DNA from 2 places in the Agarivorans sp. QJM3NY_33 genome. Region 1 is predicted to be linked to the other one. Evidence: predicted binding sites of a transcription regulator. Region 1 holds the regulator's gene; the other holds the start of a gene.
What was found. Region 1 encodes ArgR, which controls arginine synthesis, uptake and breakdown. Its sites were predicted from a motif close to ANTGAATANNTATTCANT; they were not measured.
Positions count from the first base shown of each region.

Region 2: a site for ArgR is predicted at 2,561-2,578, ahead of argC (N-acetyl-gamma-glutamyl-phosphate reductase). Genes of this name have one in related genera too.

Region 1 covers NZ_CP194039.2:4,147,498-4,158,528, reverse strand. Annotated here, with positions in the region: gene ACRRSY_RS18615 (ABC transporter permease) at 1-890, shown strand, start outside; gene ACRRSY_RS18610 (ABC transporter ATP-binding protein) at 906-1,958, shown strand; gene argR (transcriptional regulator ArgR) at 1,982-2,449, opposite strand; gene ACRRSY_RS18600 (transporter substrate-binding domain-containing protein) at 2,638-3,345, shown strand; gene mdh (malate dehydrogenase) at 3,525-4,457, shown strand; gene ACRRSY_RS18590 (tetratricopeptide repeat protein) at 4,572-5,285, shown strand; gene rnr (ribonuclease R) at 5,363-7,891, shown strand; gene rlmB (23S rRNA (guanosine(2251)-2'-O)-methyltransferase RlmB) at 7,885-8,622, shown strand; gene rpsF (30S ribosomal protein S6) at 8,818-9,249, shown strand; gene priB (primosomal replication protein N) at 9,255-9,569, shown strand; gene rpsR (30S ribosomal protein S18) at 9,574-9,801, shown strand; gene rplI (50S ribosomal protein L9) at 9,849-10,301, shown strand; gene ACRRSY_RS18555 (ABC transporter substrate-binding protein) at 10,560-11,031, shown strand, end outside.
Region 2 covers NZ_CP194039.2:524,506-535,536, forward strand. Annotated here, with positions in the region: gene ppc (phosphoenolpyruvate carboxylase) at 1-2,321, opposite strand, end outside; gene argC (N-acetyl-gamma-glutamyl-phosphate reductase) at 2,736-3,746, shown strand; gene argB (acetylglutamate kinase) at 3,755-4,531, shown strand; gene ACRRSY_RS02315 (ornithine carbamoyltransferase) at 4,550-5,455, shown strand; gene ACRRSY_RS02320 (argininosuccinate synthase) at 5,502-6,707, shown strand; gene argH (argininosuccinate lyase) at 6,792-8,669, shown strand; gene ACRRSY_RS02330 (MmcQ/YjbR family DNA-binding protein) at 8,814-9,179, opposite strand; gene ACRRSY_RS02335 (response regulator) at 9,757-10,254, opposite strand; gene ACRRSY_RS02340 (ATP-binding protein) at 10,273-11,031, opposite strand, start outside.

The DNA.
Region 1 (11,031 bases):
TTTCGATTATTTTACTTGCTTTAGAGCGTTATAGCCGGCATGCGGGCAAGTTTTATAAATTGACTGGCCAATCCACTGCCATGTTTGCTGAGCCGCTAACTGGCAGTAAAGCCTATCTCGCCACCTTTCTGTGTGTATTGCCAATCGGTCTCGGTTTTATATTACCAGTAACGGTGCTGATTCATTATGCTTTGGGTAATCTTGACGCTGGCCTGGAACAATATTTAAGTAATGCTTGGAATAGCTTTTCTTTAGCAGCCATGGCAGCGTTGTTTACAACGGCTTTAGGTTTGCTGCTGGCTTACGGTGTTCGCCTATCGAAAAGCCATAAGATGCGCAGTTTAGCTGAACTAGCGACTCTAGGTTATGCCATTCCGGGGGCGGTATTAGCGGTAGGGATCCTCTATCCTTTGGGTTTACTAGACAACGCCATCGATGGTTTGATGATCGCCTGGCTGGAACATCCGGTTGGATTAATATTTACGGGCAGCAGTGCTGCATTGGTATTGGCTTACGCCTTGCGTTTTATCGCCTTAAGTTATCGAACGCTAGATGCCAGTTTGACTAAAATCACCCCTGAGATGGATGATGCTTCGCGGGTATTAGGCAGTCGTTCGGGAAGAACCTTATGGCGTATTCACTTCCCTTTGCTCAGACCAAGCTTACTGACGGCGATGTTGTTGGTTTTTGTCGATAGCATGAAGGAACTGCCCATCACTCTTATTCTAAGACCATTCAATTTTAATACTTTGTCCACCCAAGTGTGGGACTTAGCCTCATTAGAACAGTTAGAACAGAGTGCTTTGGCGGCACTCACCATTTTGCTGGCTGGTATTATTCCGGTGATCATCATGAGTCGCAATATTGGTTTATCAGAGCCTCGTCGATAAGGAAGTTTAGCCTCCATGAGTATAGAGTTACGCCAAGTTAATCATTACTACGGTAAGCAGCAAGCACTAAAAGATGTTAGTTTAACGGTGGATAGCCACCAAATTGTTGCCTTACTTGGGCCATCAGGTTGTGGAAAAACCACCTTACTAAGATTGATTGCAGGTTTAGAACGTTTGCAAAGCGGTGAGCTTTATTTGCAACAAAAATTAGTGGCAGCGCCCGCTAAAGGGATTCATCTGCCTCCTGAGCAACGTGCGATAGGCATGATGTTCCAAGACTACGCGCTCTTTCCGCACATGACTGTTCGCGCTAATATTGAATATGGTTTCGCTACTCGTCAAGACCTACCGCAACGACGTCAATGGGTTCAAGATAGCTTAGCAAACATGGGCATGAACGGTTTGCTGGAGCGCTTCCCACACACTTTATCCGGAGGTCAGCAGCAACGTGTCGCCTTACTTCGGGCGCTTGCTCCTGAGCCAAGTACGCTGCTACTTGACGAACCATTCTCGGCCTTAGATGAGCATTTACGTCAACAGGTGCGAGAAGAAACCCTCGATATTTTAAAGAAGAGTGATACGCCGGCGTTAATGGTCACCCATGATCCTTTCGAGGCAATGTTTATTGCCGATCGAATTGTCGTGATGGAGCAGGGTAAAATCATTCAAGATGACACGCCACAACAACTCTACAATCAGCCAAAGAATGCTTTTGTTGCCGCTTTATTTGGCCCGAGTAATCGATTTTCCTCCAAGGTGCGGCAAGGAAAAGTGGTGACGGCTCTGGGCTCATTTGCGGCAGAGCAATTTGCCGACGAGCAAGCAGTTGAAGTGATCGTGCGGGCCAAAGATGTCATGGTTCATCAACTCGAAAATAGTGAGATGATTGAAGCAACTATCATTTCAGTTCATCCCATGGGTAACGAAACCCATTTTAGGCTGCGATTAGCCGCGCTACCAGAGCAGGTTTTACATGCTCGCATGCGCGATCATTGGCAGGCTGAACCTGGGGTTAAAGTTTGGTTATCGGTGGAACATTTAGCGGCTTTTGTCTTCCCCAAAGCTTAGTTTGGGGAAGGGGCCATTAGGTGCTAACTGATTTCGAATAGTTCTTTGACTGATTGAAATACGTCAGCAATGTCAATTTGACGGGTAGGGGTGATAAAAATGGTATCGTCTCCGGCAATGGTGCCAAGGATCCCTTCGGCCTTACCTAAAGAATCCAATAGGCGAGCAATTAATTGTGCAGCCCCTGGGCTGGTATGAATGACAATTAGTGCATCGTTGAAGTCCATTTCTAAAACCAAGATTTTAAGTTGGCTAGAAACGGTCGGGACCCCCAATTCGGCAGGTAAACAGTAAACCATTTCCATCTTGGCATTGCGGGTGCGAACCGCCCCAAATTTGCTCAACATTCGTGAGACTTTAGATTGGTTAATGTTTTCAAAACCTTGCTCCTGCAAGGCGGTAACGATTTCAGCTTGCGAACCAAATCGTTCTTCTTTTAACAGTGATTTAAAGGCTTTTATTAACTGTTCTTGTTTATCGCTATATTTCATCGGTGATCCGAGCTTATAAATCCGCAGTTATTGTCGCCAACTTTAACTCTTATATCAACTTTATTCCCCTTTTGTGCATATAAATGCATAGTTTGGCACACTATTCGGTAGTGAAGTTCTCGCTATGAGTTGTTCGAGTGAGCAAAGCTGCATTATCATAGTTGTAAAGACATGATGAGTAATCACTTATGCGCTGCAAATTTTTGTTATTTCTATCCTTAATATTGATACATTTTGCTCAGGCAGAGGAGCTACCATTACGGGTTGTCACCGAAGCTTCATATCCGCCTTTTGAGTCGTTTGACCAAAATAAGCAGCTGGTGGGTTTTGATATCGATCTCGCGAAGGCCCTCTGTATGCAGATGAAAAGAGAGTGTCAGTTTTATCACCAACCCTTCGATAGTCTATTGGGCAGTGTGGCGGTCGGGCACTATGATTTTGCGATTTCAGCCTTGGATATTACTGAGCCTCGCCAGCGTTTAGTGAATTTTAGCCACGCTTATTTTGACAATATCGCAGTCTATATTACCAAAGCTGAGTATAAGCTCACATCTCAGTCGGTGGTTGCAGTACAGAATGGTTCCAGTTTCCAGCGTTTCTTGCGTCGCCAACGTAAAGCCATATTCTCTATTTCTTACCCTAGTTATCAATTGGCTTTGCAGGATTTGCTGCAAGATCGTATTGATGCTGTGCTGCTGGATTCTGCTGCGGCGCATTATTGGTTAGTAAAACACCCACAATATGTGCTCCAAACTGATAGAACTTATCCAGCAAGTGGTTTAGGTATTGCTGTGTCGAAACAAGATCAGCGTTTACTCCAGAAAATTAACGATGCATTGAAAGTGTTAAAAAGTAATGGCGAGTATCAGGCTATCTACCAAGCTTATTTTAAGTAGCAAATACAGTTAGACCAAGGTCTAAAACGAGTTGTTAAAGTGTGATTGAGTCGGTCTTTTAGTGTTTTATAGTTGCTTTAAAAATGTTGCTAAATTGTATTTCTTTATAGATTCCGCTATCTTGTGTGTGTCTTTAAAGATTACCCCTCTACCACAATAAAAAAGCATGGAGAAGTTGGATGAAAGTAGCCGTATTAGGTGCCGCTGGCGGAATAGGTCAAGCCCTTTCATTACTATTAAAAACTCAATTACCTGCGGGTTCTGAACTTTCACTTTATGATATCGCTCCTGTTACTCCTGGGGTTGCGGTTGATTTGAGCCATATCCCGACTCAAGTCGCAATACAAGGATTTGCAGGAGAAGACCCGACACCTGCCTTGGAAGGTGCTGACATTGTATTAATTTCAGCGGGTGTGGCGCGTAAACCTGGAATGGATCGCTCTGATTTATTTAACATTAATGCAGGTATTGTTAAAAATTTAATTGAAAAAGTTGCCGCGACTTGCCCAAGCGCGTGTATTGGTATTATCACCAACCCTGTCAATACGACTGTGCCTATTGCCGCGGAAGTACTAAAAAAGGCGGGTGTTTACAATAAGAGTAAACTTTTTGGGGTGACAACCCTCGATGTGATCCGCTCAGAAACTTTTATTGCGGAAGCCAGAGGCCTCAACCCTGCAGATATAAAACTTAATGTGATTGGTGGTCACAGCGGGGTGACAATTTTACCTTTGCTATCGCAACTAGACGGTATTGAATTTAGCGATGATGAAATCGCTGCCATGACCACGCGAATTCAAAATGCGGGCACCGAAGTCGTGGAAGCCAAAGCTGGTGGTGGCAGTGCTACGCTTTCGATGGGGCAGGCCGCAGCACGTTTTTGTCTCTCTTTAGTGAAAGCTGCGCAAGGTGAAGACGTGATTGAATGTGCCTATGTTGATGGCGGCAGTGAGCACGCTCAGTTCTTTGCTCAACCAGTTCGCTTAGGTCCGCAAGGCGTGGTTGAAATTTTACCTTATGGTGAAATTAGCAGCTTTGAAAAATCAGCTATCGATGGCATGTTAGATACCTTACATGGTGATATCGATAAAGGAATTGAATTTGTGAGTTAATCTTAGCGAATTCAGGTCAAGGAGTGCTTGCACTCCTTTTTTGTATTTGAAAAGTCGCTTTAGTTTTGTTTCAAAGTGCCGATAGCCTAGAGGTGAACGGTATAGGAACGGCAAATGAACAAGTATCTTCCCCCATTGTTACTGTTGGCGAGCTTAACGACTCCGGTTTTGGCTGAACCTATCGAGCCCTTGTCGGTGGATGCTGAATCCGAGCAAACTGCTGCACCAACTCAAATAGTTGATTCCACAGAGTACACTAGCCCTTCTGATATTGACGCGGTTCAGCTTTATAAACAAGGGGAGCTGATTTCTTGGATTAATAAAAATCAGCATCTGGCTCGCGTTAAAGCCGATGATTGTCAGTTGGTCGAAGATATTGAGGCTCGCGCCGAAAAAGTTGCAATTCCTGCCTATCAATTTTTATGGGGGGATATGCTGGCTTGGGGGGTCTGCGTGGAAGCAAACCCTGAACTAGGTATCATGTATATGTGGCGAGCCGCCAATCAAGGTTTAGCGGCAGCGATGGAACAACTGGGTCGTTATTATGCGACAGGAACGTTGGTGCAACAAGACGTGACCAAGGCTATTCCCTTGCTACGTGAAGCGGCTGGTCAGGGTTTTTTACCTGCTCAGTTGCGCTTGGTTTCCTTGTACGTTGAGGGCGAGGGCAGTCCTTATGATTACGAAGATGCCTATCGTTGGTTACATCATTCGATTATTGCAGACAAAAAGACTCACCTTCAGGCCAGTCAATTATTGGCGTCTTTGGCCCAAAAAATGCCTGATTATGTGGTCGAAAAAGCTAAAGCAAGCAACCAACCCTACTAAAGCCTTACTTAAAGCATTACCATAGGGCTATTCTATAAGGAATATCCCTTTATTTGCTCAACTTAGCAGGTTAGTTAATGCAAAATCAGGCTGTATCGGCCACTCTCAAAGTCAGTTTATTAGCGGCGCTAGAACAAGAAATGGCTCCCGTTTCTATAGAGTGGTTACAAGCTTTAGTGACGCCAGAACAGGCACCTCAATTCACTGCGACCTTGGCACACTTATTAGAAGAAGGCCTATTAGTCACTACTCGGATCGGCGCTTATACCTTGCCAGAGCGTTTGGGCTTGGTTACTGGCACGGTGATTGGTCACCGTGATGGCTTTGGCTTTTTGAATACGACTCAAGAAGGGCCGGATCTATTTTTGTCGGCCAAAGAAATGCGTAAGGTTTTTCATAATGACTTTGTGCTGGCCGCTCCATCCAGTATTGATAAGCGTGGTCGTCGCGAAGGACAAGTTATCAAGCTGCTTAAGCTGCGTAAGCTTAAACTGGTGGGGCGCTATTTTGTTGAAGGCAACCACCGTTACGTGGTACCGGAAGATCCTCGGATTAATCAAGATATTTTAATTGCTAAAAATGATACTGCCGGGGCGCGTCAAGGCCAAGTAGTGGTGATTGAAGTGTTGAGTCGTCCCTCGGCTCCGAAGCTTGCTGTTGGTAAAGTCATTGATATTCTTGGTGACAAAATGGCGCCGGGGATGGAAGTTCAGGTAGCGCTGCGCAATCACGATATACCACACGAGTGGCCTAAATCGGTGATTAAGGCGGTGAATAAGCTTGAAGAAGAAGTTGATGAAGCGGCTAAACAAAATCGGGTTGATTTACGTAAGTTACCATTGGTTACCATCGATGGGGAGGATGCTCGCGATTTCGATGATGCTGTTTATTGTGAAGCGAAAAAATCTGGCGGCTGGCGTTTATGGGTGGCAATAGCCGATGTATCCTATTATGTTCGCCCCGATGCAGCCTTAGATAAAGAAGCTCTCAATCGCGGGAATTCGGTCTATTTTCCCGATCAGGTGATCCCGATGCTGCCGGAGCAGTTATCTAATGGCTTGTGCTCGTTAAACCCCGAGGTGGATCGTTTGTGCATGGTGGCAGAAATGACTATTTCGGCGGCAGGGCGCTTATCGGGCTATAAGTTTTATCAGGCGCTGATGCACTCCCATGCTCGATTCACCTATAACAAGGTGGCCGCTATTCTCGATGGTGATGAAGCCTTGAGTGCACGTTATGCCCAGCAAGTTCCTCATTTACAAGAGCTACACCGTTTATATAGCGCATTAAAAATCAGCCGAGCTGAGCGCGGCGGTATCGAGTTAGAAACTCAAGAAACCCGCTTCATTTTTAATGCACAGCGTAAAATTGAACAAATTGTGCCGCTGACGCGTAACGATGCGCACAAGATGATCGAAGAATGTATGATTCAGGCAAATGTGGCGGCGGCTAAATTTGTCGGGAAACATCAACAGCCGATTTTGTATCGAGTGCACGATCGTCCTGGAAAAGAGCGATTGACCAATTTCAAAGGTTTTCTTAATGAGTTAGGACTATCACTGGCTGGTGGGGAAGAGCCTCAACCTAAAGACTACTTCAAGTTGGTCGCCGAGATCCAACAGCGGCCCGATCTCGAGCTGATCCAAACCATGTTATTACGCTCGATGATGCAAGCGGTATATCAGCCCGATAATATTGGTCATTTTGGTCTAGCGCTGAAGTCTTATGCCCACTTTACCTCGCCAATTCGTCGTTACCCTGACTTATTATTACACCGAGTGATTAAATATTTGGTGGATAAACAGGCTGCTGAAGCGGCTGGTCAAACTTTAACAAATAAGTGGACGAGCAGTGGTGGCTATTGTTACCAAGTCGATGAGATGGACAAGTTTGGAGAAAACTGTTCGATGACCGAGCGCCGTGCCGATGATGCGACGCGTGAAGTCTCTGATAGTTTAAAGTGCGAATATATGCTTGACCATGTCGGTACAGTATTGCCTGCAACGATTGCTGCGGTCACTGGTTTCGGCTTTTTTGCTCGGCTAGACGAGTTTCATATTGACGGTTTAGTGCATATCAACTCTTTACGTGGTGACTATTATCATTATGATGCTGCTCGCCAATTGTTAGTTGGTGAAAAAACGGGCAAGCGCTTCCGTATTGGTGACTCGCTAATAGTGAAGGTTGCTTCGGTGAATATGGCTGATCGCAAGATGGAATTTATCTTGGTCAATAAAGATGGTCTGGCCGACGAATTTGAGCGCCCCACACGTGCAGGTAAAGATGGTGGGCGTGGTAAGCGCTTTGTTAAAACCGGTGAGCGAGACGAAACGAGTAAGCGTGCAGGAAAAGGTAAAAAGCCGCGGCATCGCGACCTTAAAAACAAAGGGAAACGACGTCAGCCCAGCGCGAGCAGTACGCAAGATAGCAGTGCGGAGAATAAAGGTGGCTTTAGCCCTTGGCAGCAACGGGATCCGGCAGCAAAAAAAGCCAAGCCAAGTCCTGAGTCTCAGGCGAAGCCGCGTAAAAAGCCGAAGAAAAAACGCAAGCAACGCCCTGGAAAACAAGAGCGCACAGCCGCTAAACAACAGAAGAACAGATTATGAGCCAACAAGTAATTTATGGCCTGCACGCGGTGCAAGCATTATTAGAACGCAGTCCCGAGCGCATTATTGAAGTTTTTGCCTTAAAGGGTCGCCAAGATGAACGCTTACTTCCTTTACTGAACGAGCTGCGTCGTTTGGGCGCTTCGGTGCAATTTATGCCACGTAAGGCTTTGGACGATAAAGCCGAAAGCTCTCAGCACCAAGGTATTGTGGCACGAGTGAAAGCCGGTCGCGGATATAATGAGCACGATCTTAAATCATTGGTTGAATCATCGACGGCACCATTATTTTTAATCTTAGATGGTGTTACGGACCCGCATAACTTAGGCGCTTGTTTACGTAACGCCGATGCCGCGGGAGTTGTGGGGGTGATTGTGCCGAAAGATAACTCGGTGCAGTTAAATGCGACGGTACGTAAAGTCGCCAGTGGTGCTGCCGAAACCGTGCCATTAGTCGTGGTTACTAATCTCGCTAGAACCTTGCGTGAGTTACAACAGCTAGGAGTGTGGGTTGTGGGAACGGCGGGTGAAGCTGAGCAATTTATTTACGATACCAAATTGCAAGGGCCAATGGCGATAGTGATGGGCGCAGAAGGGAGTGGTATGCGCCGCTTAACTCGGGAAACCTGTGATGAACTCGTGAAACTGCCGATGTTAGGCGCAGTATCCAGTTTGAATGTATCGGTTGCTGCAGGTATTTGTTTGTTTGAAGCGGTTCGCCAGCGCCGTTAGGCCTGAATTCGCTCTTTTATAAAAGCTGATTAAAAGCCACCGCATAGTTAATCTTACGGTGGCTTTAATTTAGCTTGATTAAATTCTCGCCTTCACATAGAATCAGCGCCCCTAAAACAGTCATTTTATTTTTAGTTCCTTGCCTCTTCGGTTTGACTGTACCATGAACGAGGCTATAACCCGTAGGGAGCAATCATGCGTCATTACGAAATCGTATTCATGGTCCACCCAGACCAGAGCGAACAAGTTCCAGGTATGATCGAACGTTATTCTGCTGTTATTAATGATAACGGCGGAAACATCCATCGCTTGGAAGATTGGGGCCGTCGTCAATTGGCTTACCCAATCGAGAAGCTGCATAAAGCACACTATGTTCTTTTGAACATTGAAGCCAGCGCAGAAGTTATTGATGAATTGGAAACTGCTTTCCGTTTCAACGATGCTGTTATCCGCAACATGATCATGCGCACTAAAGCTGCTGTGACAGAAATGTCTGCAATTGCTAAAGCTAGAGATGAGCGTCCAGCTCGTCGTGATGATGAGCGTCCAGCTCGTCGTGAAGAAGCTACAGTAACTGAAGAAGCTCCAGTAGTTGAAGCTAACGAAGAGTCAGCTAGCGAAGAATAAGACGAATGTCTGAAAATAGGTTGGTTTTGCAGGGGCGGGTAATTCGCGCACCAAAACGCTCTACCAGTCCAGCCGGTGTTGCTCATTGCCAATTTTGGTTAGAGCATCGTTCGCAGCAGCAAGAAGCTGGATTTTCTCGTCAGGCCTATTGCCAAATAGCAGTAGTCGCAAGTGGCGATATTTTGAAGCAAGATTCATCGCATATAAGTATGGGGTGTGAGGTAAAAGTAAGTGGCTTTTTAAATAGCCACAAAGCGGCCAACGGTAGTTATCGATTGGTACTTCATGCTTCTGAAATTGATTTGTTATCACGAGGATAATGTTATGGCACGTTTTTTCCGTCGTCGTAAATTCTGCCGCTTTTCAGCGGAAGGTGTTGTAGAGATTGATTATAAAGATACTACAACATTGAAAAACTACATCACTGAAAGTGGTAAAATTGTACCGAGTCGTATTACTGGTACAAGCGCTAAATACCAACGTCAACTTGCACGTGCTATTAAGCGTGCTCGTTACCTGGCTCTATTGCCATACACTGATTTACATAAGTAAATCTTTGGCATTAGCCTAACTCAACCGAGATTATTCGAGGAAAGGTAATGGAAATTATTTTATTAGACAAAATCGCTAATTTAGGCGGTTTGGGCGACCAAGTTAATGTGAAAGCAGGTTACGCACGTAACTTCTTGATCCCTCAAGGTAAAGCTGTACCAGCAACTAAATCAAACGTCGAAGTTTTTGAAACTCGTCGTGCTGAATTAGAAGCTAAATTAGCTGAAACTCTAAAAGTAGCTGAAGCTCGCGCTGAGAAACTAAATGCTCTAGAAGCAATCGTTATCTCTGCAAAATCGGGTGAAGAAGGTAAACTATTTGGTTCTATCGGGACTCGTGATATCGCTGACGCAATTACTGCGGCTGGGGTTGAAGTAACGAAATCAGAAGTACGTTTATCTAACGGTGTATTGCGCAACACAGGTGAATTTGACATTGTTGTTCAAGTTCACGGTGAAGTCAGTGCAACGATTGCTTTACAAGTTGTCGCTGCAGAATAAAATTCTCAGCCACGACTATTAAAAACCGCGCCTCGGCGCGGTTTTTGTGTTTTTAGACTATGATTTTATTAAGTTTTGAAAGATTGTAGGGATTACTCCGGTTATCTTAATTAGTGAGTTTAACTCGAGTTGCTTGTGAACTGCTTAGCGATGATTTGGCTGAGTCCATCGTGCTGCAGCTCAGGGCTGAAGTCTAGATAAAGCGATGTGATTATCGCGCTATTTAACACAATAACAGGGAGCGTGAACGTGCGGTTAATGATGCTGGTGGTAGCCATTTTTATAAGTTCAGTGAGTTTTGCCAATTCGAGTTGGTCGGACATTGAGCAGCAGGCCAAAGGACAAACCGTTTACTTCAATGCCTGGGCGGGGGCCGATAACATTAATGCTTATATTCGCTGGGCTGGTGAGCAAGTGAAACAGCGTTATCAGATTAACTTGGTGCATGTGAAAGTTAACGACACCGCCAATGTGGTAAGTCGAATTTTAGCTGAAAAAAGCAGTGGCCGAGTTGATGGTGGCAGTGTTGATTTAGTCTGGGTGAATGGTGAGAACTTTCGCAGCTTAAAACAGGCGCAACTGTTGTATGGGCCTTTTAGTCAACGCTTACCCAATCTGGCGTTAACCGATCAAAGTAGTCCAGCACTTAAATTTGATTTTACCCTACCAGTTGAGGGTTATGAGTCCCCATGGGGCGGTGCCCAACTTACCTTTTACTACGACGCTGAGC
Region 2 (11,031 bases), 1.5 Mb from region 1:
GCTTTCATGAATACCATCTCTAACATTGCTAAACGATTTTCGAAGAAGGGCCATTCACGCATTTCTTGTAGTAGCTCGGCTTTACCTTGCTCAATCAGCTGATTAAATGCGGCGCCACTGCCTAGCCAAGCGGGTAACAATAGTCGATTCTGACTCCAAGAGAAAATCCATGGAATCGCCCGTAAGCTTTCTACGCCGCCATCTTGACGACGTTTCGCTGGACGGCTCCCTAAGGGAAGCTTGGCTAACTCTTGTTCAGGAGTCGCTGAACGGAAATAAGCAACAAAATCTTCTTCTCCCCAGACCACGCCACGATAATTGTCACAAGAGGTTTCGGCAATTTGATCCATCACTAATCGCCATTCGTCTTTCGGCTCCATTGGTGGGACTAAGTTTGCCTCTAGAACAGCACTGGCATAGAGGTTCAAGCTATCTAAAGCGACTTTAGGTAAACCAAACTTAAAGCGGATCATTTCGCCTTGTTCGGTCACTCTAAGCCCACCTTTTAAAGATCCTGGTGGTTGGGATAGCAGTGCTGCATGGGCTGGAGCACCACCACGACCAATAGTACCACCACGACCATGGAATAAGGTCAGATTGACACCGTGACCTTCGCAAATGGAGACTAATGCTTCTTGAGCGCGATATTGAGCCCAAGAGGCTGCCAGCACCCCAGCATCTTTCGCTGAGTCGGAATAACCAATCATCACATGTTGTTGGCCCGAGATATAACCGCGATACCAATCGACGGACAACAGTTTGCTCATGGTTGCTGGCGCATTATTTAAATCATCCAATGTTTCAAATAATGGAGCGACAGGTAGGCGGAATGGGCAACCAGCTTCTTGTAATAGCAGCTGTACGGCTAATACATCGGAGGGCTCACTAGCCATAGAAATAATGTATATACCTAAGGCTTCACGCTCTTGTTTGGCGATGATGGCACAGGTATCCAGCACTTCTTGCACCGACTCACTGGGTTCCCAATTTCGTGGGAACAATGGCCGCTTGGAGTTTAACTCTTGTAATAAAAAGTGTTGTTTGTCGGTTTCATTCCAATGCGCATAATCGCCCAAGCCCAAATAACGACTCAGTTCTGAAAAAACTTCTTCGTGACGACCACTGTCTTGGCGAATATCCAAGCGCAATAAGTTGATGCCAAAGCAGGCGATACGACGTAATAGGTCGAGTAGAGTCCCATCGGCGATGATGCTCATGCCACAATCTTGTAGTGAGTAGTAACATAGCTCGAGCGGTTCCCGCAGCTGTTCGGTATTCACCACGATGTCGCGGGCTTCTGTATACTGACCTTTCAACTTCGCGGTAAGGTAGTCGTGGGTTTCTTGTAGTTCACTGCGCAATACTTTAAGTAGCGCACGATAAGGTTCGCTCTGAGTGCCAGTTTGCTCAAGCAAGGCTTGATTTGCATCGCTCATCGACAATTCACTGACTAGCTTCTGAATTTCCTTCAGGTATAAATCTACAGCGACCCAACGGCTTGAAAGTAATACTTCTTCAGTCACTTTTGCGGTGACAAAGGGGTTACCATCTCGGTCTCCGCCCATCCATGATGAAAACACCACAGGAGCGCTATCTAAAGCAAGACGCATGTCGAAGTGATTACTGAGTTTCTTATCTAATTGTCGAACAAATTCAGGAACAGCATGCCACAATGAGTTTTCAATTACGGCAAAGCCCCATTTGGCTTCGTCAACTGGGGTTGGGCGTAGCTTACGGATTTCGTCGGTGTGCCAAGCTTGATTAATCAGTTGCTCTAGGCGACCCATCAAATTATCCCGCTCTCGTTGCGGTAAGTCTAATTCTAACCAGTCGAGACAATCATTAATACTCACGTATTTATTGATTAGTGTTCGGCGAGTCACTTCGGTGGGGTGGGCCGTTAAGACTAATTCGATATTGAGTTGGGCAACTGCGTGATGAATTTCTGCTTCGCTAAGTTGCTCTTGTTTTAATTTTTGAAATACCAAATCGATGGGATCGGTGGTGCAGGTACTGCCTTCACAATTGCGAGAAATGGTATGGAATTGTTCAGCGATATTAGCCAGATTTAAAAATTGGCTAAAGGCGCGAGTTACAGGTAATAACTCATCGTCGCTTAAATTTCGTAATAGTTCTAATAGCTGCTCACGCGCTTGTTCATCATTGCTGCGTGACGCTTTTGCTAGCTGACGGATCGTTTCTACTTTCTCGAGGAAAGCCTCGCCCATATGGCTTTTGATCGTATTACCAAGTAGCTGTCCGAGTAAATTTACATTTCCTCGTAATGACGCATTGGTTTCCTGAGGCAAATTCTGGCTCATTCTTTTTCCTTTACTGTTGGCGTATGCTAGCGATTATTGAAATTAATTTACTAAATTACCCTATTCCTAGCCCAAAAACATACCTAAGACTGCGCTTATAGTCAAAGCACCTGTAATAAAATTACAGGTAACCTGAGTTCCTTTGAGGTGGATCAAGCGCTCAGGCCTATTGTGTATCTCATGGTCATCGGTAAATTTAGAGGATTAGCCACGATTTTAGTATTTTTTACAAACATTACAATAAATAAAAATGCATTATTATTGCATAACGAATTACTTGTGGTATGCTCCGCAATAATTGAAGCATAGCTTGGTTTAGCTTGTTTAAAATAATGATTTTTTATTAAACTTGTCAGCGGCGCTAAGCTTTGTCACAAATGAAAATATTACCAATGTGAAGGGAACGAAGACACGATGTTACAGGCTGCGATTATTGGAGCGAGTGGTTATACCGGAGCGGAGTTGGCAGGCTATGTGAGTCGCCATCCGCAGTTACAACTTGCAGGCTTATTTGTCTCCGAGCGAAGTCTCGATGCGGGTAAGTCTTTATCCAGTTTACATGGTCGATTACGCGGTATTGTTGATGCACCAGTTCAGCCTCTAATTGTGGCTGATATCGCCAGTACTTTTGCCAATGTTGACATTGTGTTGTTGGCAACCGCACATGAAGTTAGTCATGATTTGGCGCCGGCCTTTTTAGCTGCTGGTTGTCAGGTATTTGATCTCTCGGGTGCTTTTCGGGTGCAAGATGCCGAGTTTTATGAAACCTACTATGGTTTTACTCACCAATATCCCGAATTACTGGATAAAGCGGTCTATGGTTTAGCTGAATGGAATGCCGAGCAGATTAAACAAACTGATTTAGTCGCGGTGGCGGGGTGTTATCCTACGGCTTCTTTAACGGCCTTAAAACCTTTGGCGGCGGCGGGTTTGATTGCTGATAATAGTAAAGCGGTAATTAACGCAACCAGTGGTGTGAGTGGCGCTGGGCGCAAAGCGTCTTTAAATAGTAGCTTCTGCGAGGTGAGCCTAAGTCCTTATGGTGTATTTAAGCATCGTCACCAACCGGAAATCGCCACGCATCTCGGTCATCCGGTGATCTTCACGCCACATCTTGGCAATTTTAAGCGCGGTATCTTAGCGACGATTAATGTCATTTTAAAACCGGGAACTACACCAGAGCAGGTGAATGAAGCTTATCAACAAGCTTATGCGGGGCAACAAATTGTGCGTTTATTAGCAGACGAATGGCCATCGATTACTAAAGTAGAATATACGCCATTTATCGATTTGGCTTGGCAACAGCAGGGCGATGATCTGATTGTGGTTTCTGCGGAAGATAACTTGTTGAAGGGGGCCGCTAGTCAGGCTATTCAGTGCCTCAATATTCGCAATGGCTTTGCCGCCACAACGGCATTAGTTTAAGGTTCTGTATGAAAACTTTAGTGATTAAATTAGGTGGTGCGGTATTGAATAATTCCCACGCCTTAGATAATTTATTTGCCGCTTTAGAGGCAGTTTCTCAGCCTATTGTTTTAGTACACGGTGGTGGCGTAGTTGTCGAAGACGTATTGGCGAAAACCGGCTTTGTCTCAGAAAAACTTGATGGTTTGCGGATTACGCCTAAAGAGCAAATCCCCTATGTGGTGGGTGCTTTAGCGGGTACTAGTAATAAATTGCTATTAGCGCGAGCACTGAAGTCTGGACTGTCAGCGGTTGGTTTGTGTTTAAGTGATGCAGGCTCTTGTCGGGTGACAGCAATGGATCCGCGTTTAGGGCATGTAGGCGAAGCCTCAGCTGCGAACCCGGCGTTACTGAACAGTTTAATTGAGCTGGGCCATGTCCCTGTGATTAGTTCGATAGGGATTGGAAGTGATGGTGAATTATATAATGTCAATGCAGATCAAGCGGCCTTAGCGGTGTGTCAATTACTTCAAGGGCAGTTGGTGTTATTGTCTGATGTTGCAGGTGTATTAGACCAAAATAAGCAGTTAATTGCTAAGCTTGACGGTCAATTGGCGCAACAGTTGATTGACGATGGGGTGATTACCGACGGCATGACGGTCAAGGTTAAAGCGGCGCTTGATGCGGCAGCCTTTTTACAAGCACCAGTTGCTTTGGCTTCTTGGAAAGATGCTGAGCAATTAGCAAGTTTGCTCGCGGGTCAATTATATAACGGTGAGTCAGTCGGGACTCAGGTACAAATTTAAGGATAGATGATGAGCGATATGAAACACCTACTGAGCTTGCAGGAGCTAAGTCAAGAGCAGATTTTAGGTCTACTCGAGTTGGCCGCAAAAATTAAAAAAACGCCGACCGATTATGCGCAAAGCCTTGCTGGAAAAAGTGTGGTCACCCTGTTTGAAAAACCTTCTTTGCGTACTCGTGTGACCTTCGATATTGGGATTAATCGCCTTGGTGGACATGCGGTTTACCTCGACCAGCAAAATGGCGCCATGGGTGAGCGTGAAAGTGTTAAAGACTTCGCTTCAAATATTACCCGTTGGGCCGATGCCATCGTAGCACGAGTATTCTCACACCAAACCTTGCAAACCTTGCGAGCTCATTCCTCGGTACCCATCGTTAACTCTTTGTGTGACCTGTACCATCCCTGCCAAGGGCTCGCCGATTTTTTAACGATTAGTGAACACTATACGGACTTGAGTAAAGTGAAGTTAGCTTACTTGGGCGATGGCAATAATGTCACTCACTCGTTGTTACTGGGTGGTGCTATTTTGGGGATGGAAGTGGCCGCGGTTTGTCCCTTGGGTTCTAGTCCCGACGCTCAAATTGTACAAACGGCACGCCAATTAGCCAAGGCTCATGGTGGTAAAATCGTGGTGACCGATAAGCTTGATGATATCAAGGGCTATGATGTGGTTTATGGCGATACTTGGGTGTCGATGGGGGATGATACGCCGTTACAGTCAGTCAAAGATCGTTTTATGGCTTATCAAATTAATCGCCAGTTAATGCAAAATTGTGGTATTAAGCATGTATTGCATTGCCAACCAGCACATCGTGAATTGGAAATCACCTCCGAGATTATGGATGGTCCTCAGTCGCTGATTTTCGATCAGGCTGAAAACCGGATGCACGCGCAAAACGCAGTCTTAGTTTCTTTATTAAATTAGTGGATTTTCAGCAATAATTGCTGGACAGAACAAGGAATACCTCAACATGACCGATATTAAAAAAGTTGTTTTAGCCTACTCTGGCGGTTTGGATACTTCAGCCATTATTCCTTGGTTGAAAGAAACCTATAATAATTGTGAGATCGTCGCTTTTTGTGCTGATGTAGGCCAAGGTGAGGAAGAACTCATCGGCTTAGAAGAAAAAGCCTTAGCCTCTGGTGCTTCTGAGTGTCACATCATTGATCTTAAAGAAGAGTTTGTTGCTGACTATATTTATCCAACGATTGCCACGGGGGCCGTGTACGAAGGAACTTATTTACTTGGTACTTCTATGGCTCGGCCAATTATTGCCAAAGCACAAGTAGAAGTCGCTCGTAAAGTTGGTGCCGATGCGGTCTGTCATGGCTGTACGGGTAAAGGCAACGACCAAATTCGTTTCGAAAGCTGTTTTGCTGCTTTAGCGCCTGATTTAACGGTGATTGCACCGTGGCGCGAATGGAGCATGGAAAGTCGTGAAGATTTGCTTGAATATCTTGCCGAAAGAAATATCGCAACCACTGCTTCAGCGACAAAAATTTATAGCCGTGATGCCAATGCCTGGCATATTTCTCACGAGGGTGGTGAGCTGGAAGACCCATGGAACGAGCCAAGCAAAGGCGTTTGGACCTTAACGGTTGATCCGATTGATGCGCCTAACCAGCCAGAGTATGTGAGTCTAAAAGTTGAACAAGGCCGAGTCGTTGCGGTCAACGATGAAGCACTTAGTCCTTACCAAGTGGTCTCGAAACTGAATGAGATTGCTGCTGCTCATGGCGTTGGTCGTATCGACATTACTGAGAACCGTACCGTGGGCATGAAGTCGCGTGGTTGTTATGAAACACCGGGTGGTACGGTGATTGTTGCTGCGCTTCGAGGTATTGAAGAGTTAGTACACGATAAAACCTCGCGCATCTGGCGTGAAACCGTCGGCCAACAAATGGCTCACTTAGTATACGATGGTCGTTGGTTCACACCTTTATGCCAGTCTGTATTGGCGGCGTCGGAGTCTTTAGCGGCAGACGTGAATGGCGAAGTGGTTGTGAAGTTGTACAAAGGGCAAGCACAAGTTGTACAAAAACGCTCGCCAAATAGTTTGTACTCGGAAGCATTTGCAACCTTTGGAGAAGATCAAGTCTACGATCAGAAGCACGCTGAAGGCTTTATTCGTTTATACTCTCTAGCTAGCCGGATCCGCGCTTTAAATAGCAAATAAGTTTGGCCGAAGTATAAGCAAGAAATACCTAGACCTCAGAGGCTAATGGCACTGAGGTCTTTGCAATAATAAATGGAGAGTAAAATGGCATTGTGGGGTGGGCGTTTTAGCCAAGCTGCAGATTCCAGATTTAAGCAGTTTAATGACTCGTTGCGTTTCGATTATCGATTGGCCGAGCAAGATATAACCGGTTCAATTGCATGGTCGAAGGCCTTGCTCAGTGTTGGTGTTCTGAATGCCGATGAGCAAGCGCGTTTGGAAGAGGCTTTACTGGAGTTAGGTAAGCAAGTCGCCGAAAACCCACAACAGATTTTGGGGAGTGATGCCGAAGATATTCACTCTTGGGTTGAAACCCAACTAATTCAACGAGTGGGTGATCTTGGTAAGAAATTGCACACTGGACGTAGCCGTAACGACCAAGTGGCCACCGATTTAAAACTTTGGTGTAAAAGCCAAGGTATTGAATTGTTGGAGCATCTCGATAAGCTGCAACAAAAGCTGGTTAAATTTGCTCGTCAACAACAGCATACTGTTTTACCTGGTTATACTCATCTGCAGCGTGCCCAACCGGTTACTTTCTCTCACTGGGCGATGGCCTATGTTGAGATGTTTGAGCGTGATTATTCGCGTCTGCAAGATGCCTTAAGTCGTTTGGATGTTTGTCCTCTGGGCTGTGGCGCTCTAGCGGGCACCGCCTATCCGATGGACCGCCAGCAAATTGCTAAAGACCTTGGTTTTCGCCGGGCAACCCGTAATAGCTTGGATTCGGTCTCAGATCGTGACCATGTGGTGGAACTGATTTCAACCGCCTCGATTAGTATGATCCACCTATCGCGGATGGCAGAAGATCTCATTTTCTATAACTCTGGCGAATCGGCTTTCTTAGATTTATCCGATCAAGTGACTTCTGGCTCATCGCTGATGCCACAGAAGAAAAATCCAGATGCCTTGGAGCTGATCCGTGGTAAAGCGGGCCGAGTATACGGTTCGCTGTCGGGCATCATGATGACCTTAAAAGCCTTGCCTTTAGCTTATAACAAAGACATGCAAGAAGATAAAGAAGGTTTATTTGATGCTTTAGACACTTGGGGTGACTGTTTAGCGATGGCTGAATTGGTGCTCGATGATATGGATGTGCACGAAGAAACCACCATTGAAGCGGCCAAAGGTGGTTACTCTAATGCCACCGAACTGGCAGATTATCTGGTTGCCAAAGGGATCCCGTTCCGTGAAGCCCACCATATTGTGGGCATTGCTGTGGTGACCGCGATTGAGAAAGGCGTGCCTTTAGAAGAGCTGAGCTTAGCCGAATTTAAAGAGCTCGCACCGGAAATTGAAAACGATGTTTATCCAAACTTGTCTCTTGAGTCCACTTTAGGCAAGCGTCAAGCTTTAGGTGGCGTGGCTCCGGAGCAGGTCGAGCATGCGCTAACTGAAGCTGAAACTCGTTTATCGAAACGCAATGTGAAAGGTCTATACGTTCGCTCTGCACGCATGACCGATTTAGATACCATCGAAGAGATGGTGAATTACTGGTCGCAAGCGGGTGAAAACCTGCCGCGCCCTCGCCCCGAGTTAGTGCAGGCAATCGGTGATTTTACGGTGAGTGAGCAAGCGGGTAAGGTGACCGGTTGTGCTTCACTTTATTTATACGACACTGGCTTAGCGGAAGTCCGCTCTTTAGGGGTGAACCCTAGTGCACAGCGCACGGGGCAGGGGCGAGCAATGGTTCAGCATCTGATGAAAAAAGCCAAGAAAATGGAAATCGAGAAGGTATTTGTATTAACTCGAGTGCCAGAATTTTTCATGAAGCTTGGCTTTAGCCCCACTTCGAAGAGCATGTTGCCAGAGAAGGTGATGAAAGATTGCGATATTTGTCCCCGTCAGCATGCTTGTGATGAAGTGGCTTTAGAGTTTATCCTTGATAACAAGACGCTGATCCATAAGCAAAATGTTGCTTAGATTGAGTCTATATTGAGTACTGCATAGAAGCCTCATCAGTTGATGGGGCTTTTTTTGGGGAAATGATTGGTGAGGTTAGCTAGCAAATTAGAGATTTTTATGGCCAAGTTGGTCAAGCGATTTGCTTGGGGGATTCACGGAAATCTACTCGTCAGCTAAACCAATGAGCAGGGTTTGAACATTCCTACTCATCCCTCTGACAACTAACTCATAGGAGTTATCAATAAGCCTGAATACCTCATGTTCTGCGTCACCACCATCAAAGTACAAACTAATCCAATGGCGCTTATTCATGTGATAACCTCGAGTAATCGAAGGATAAATATCCAATAATGCGTCAATTTGCTCGGGTTGGCACTTTAGGTTGATGCTCATCAATTCATTTTTCCATCCGACCAAGGCAAACATTTTCTTCCTTACCTTGAAGACAGGAACATCAGGTGCAAATGGCAAATCGAGCTCGGCTTCAGGCTTAGATAGCAGGTACTCTCTTAGTTCTTTGTAATCCAAGGTATCCCCCTTATATTGATAAACCAGCAAAATAACCCAAATACTGAGCGCTACATGTTATATCTAGCAGTGTATCTCAACTTGCTTCTCAAGTACTAAGAGATAAGTCTTCTTCCAAAACTACCAAATCTATAGCCGCCTGCCTAATTCAGACGCTTTAAGTAAACAAATGCAAACCAAAGTTTCTAAGATCTTACAGAGTGTAAAATACAAGGTCAGCGCTCAGGTGAGCGTTGTAATTAAATAAGTCTCGCGAGTACTTGATCGAGCAGATATGCATCACAGATGGAGATGTTTAAAGAACCATCGCGGTAAATGTTGTTGCGATAGAAGTGATATTGCTTAGGGCTTGGTTTCGACGGTTCTGAGTATGAGCCCGAGGTCTGATCGATAAGACTTAGCATCTGATGATTTGCGGGTGAATGAACGCCAGTTAGCCACCTGTTGGCAAATTAAGCCAGACCCTTGGTTTGCATTGCGCATGTTGTCAGTTGCTTCACCCTGACAATCGGTGTGTCTCGGTAAGCGCTTAAGCTTCGTCAATGCCAGCGCTATCCATTACTGCTTTAGTACCACTCTAATTTTTTATATCCATCCGGTGTTGCCCAACATGACTAAAAATTCTGGCGCCATCGAGTACCTGAGCATAGGGCATCGGATTATCACAATGTTCTAAGACGTAGTCGGTGAGTTTTTCAATGACGATGTTGAGTAGTAACTCCTGAGTCCATGGCTTGGCTAGGTAGTAGTTCAACCCTCCACGATTAATTGCTTCAATGGTATCGTGAAGTCCCGCTTGACCGGTTAATAGTATTTTTTTTGCTGCCTCGGTATTGGCTGTGTGGTTGAGATCAATGAGAAAGTCGATGCCAAGTTCGTCGGGCATGATATGGTCGGCTAAGATCAGCGCAAGCTTGCCCCCCTGTTGTTCAAAGTCGGTAATTGCCTCGCGTGCTTCGGCGACACTTTGAGCACCATCAATCACGAAAGGTGGACTTAAAGACATGATGTCGTGTAGTACACTGTCAAGTACTTCACGTTCATCATCAACACATAAAATCAGTAGTTGCTGCATGGTGAGACTCCTTAAGTCTTAATTCGGTTTTAGTGGTAAGCTAACAATGAATCGAGTGAATTGTCCGGGTTCAGATTCAACCTCTATCCTGCCATCATGTTGTCCGACAATTTGCTGGCAAACGGTAAGGCCGATCCCTAAACCAAAATTTCCTTCACGCTTGGTGGTAAAGTTCAACTCGAAAATTCTGTCGATAAGTTCTTGCTGCACTCCATCCCCATTGTCTTCAACGGTTACTTTGATAAGGGGCGGTGAGCCTTCAATATATTGGCTTGTTATTAATAGTTTGCCATTGGTGCCCATAGCATCGAGTGCGTTGGCAATCAAATTTGTCCATACCTGTTGTAAAGCGATTGGGTAACAACGATAGATAGGCAACAGGCCATAGTTACATTCCACCTCGAAATGACGTAGCCGATTTTCCAAAATAACTAAGGTTTCAGCTAAGCCTTCATTTAAGTCGGCTAAGACGGGTTGTTCTGGATCTTGACCTGCATAGTGCTTGAGACCTTTCACTAGGCCGGAAATTCGAGACGCGCAAACTTGAATATTACGCAGAAAATTACCGATCTGATGATAGCGTTCGAGCGCACCGATTAGCTCGTTATGGCTGCAGTTGGCTCGACATTCTAAATATTGCTGGCGCGTTTCTGGGTGGTCTAAGCCAATACTCACTGCTTTACGAGCATTGATGGCATCGCCAAACAGCTTGATACAATTTTTACTCCGCTGGCGGATATCGCTGGTGGACATTGGCGTCAGTGTTAAAGCCATTTT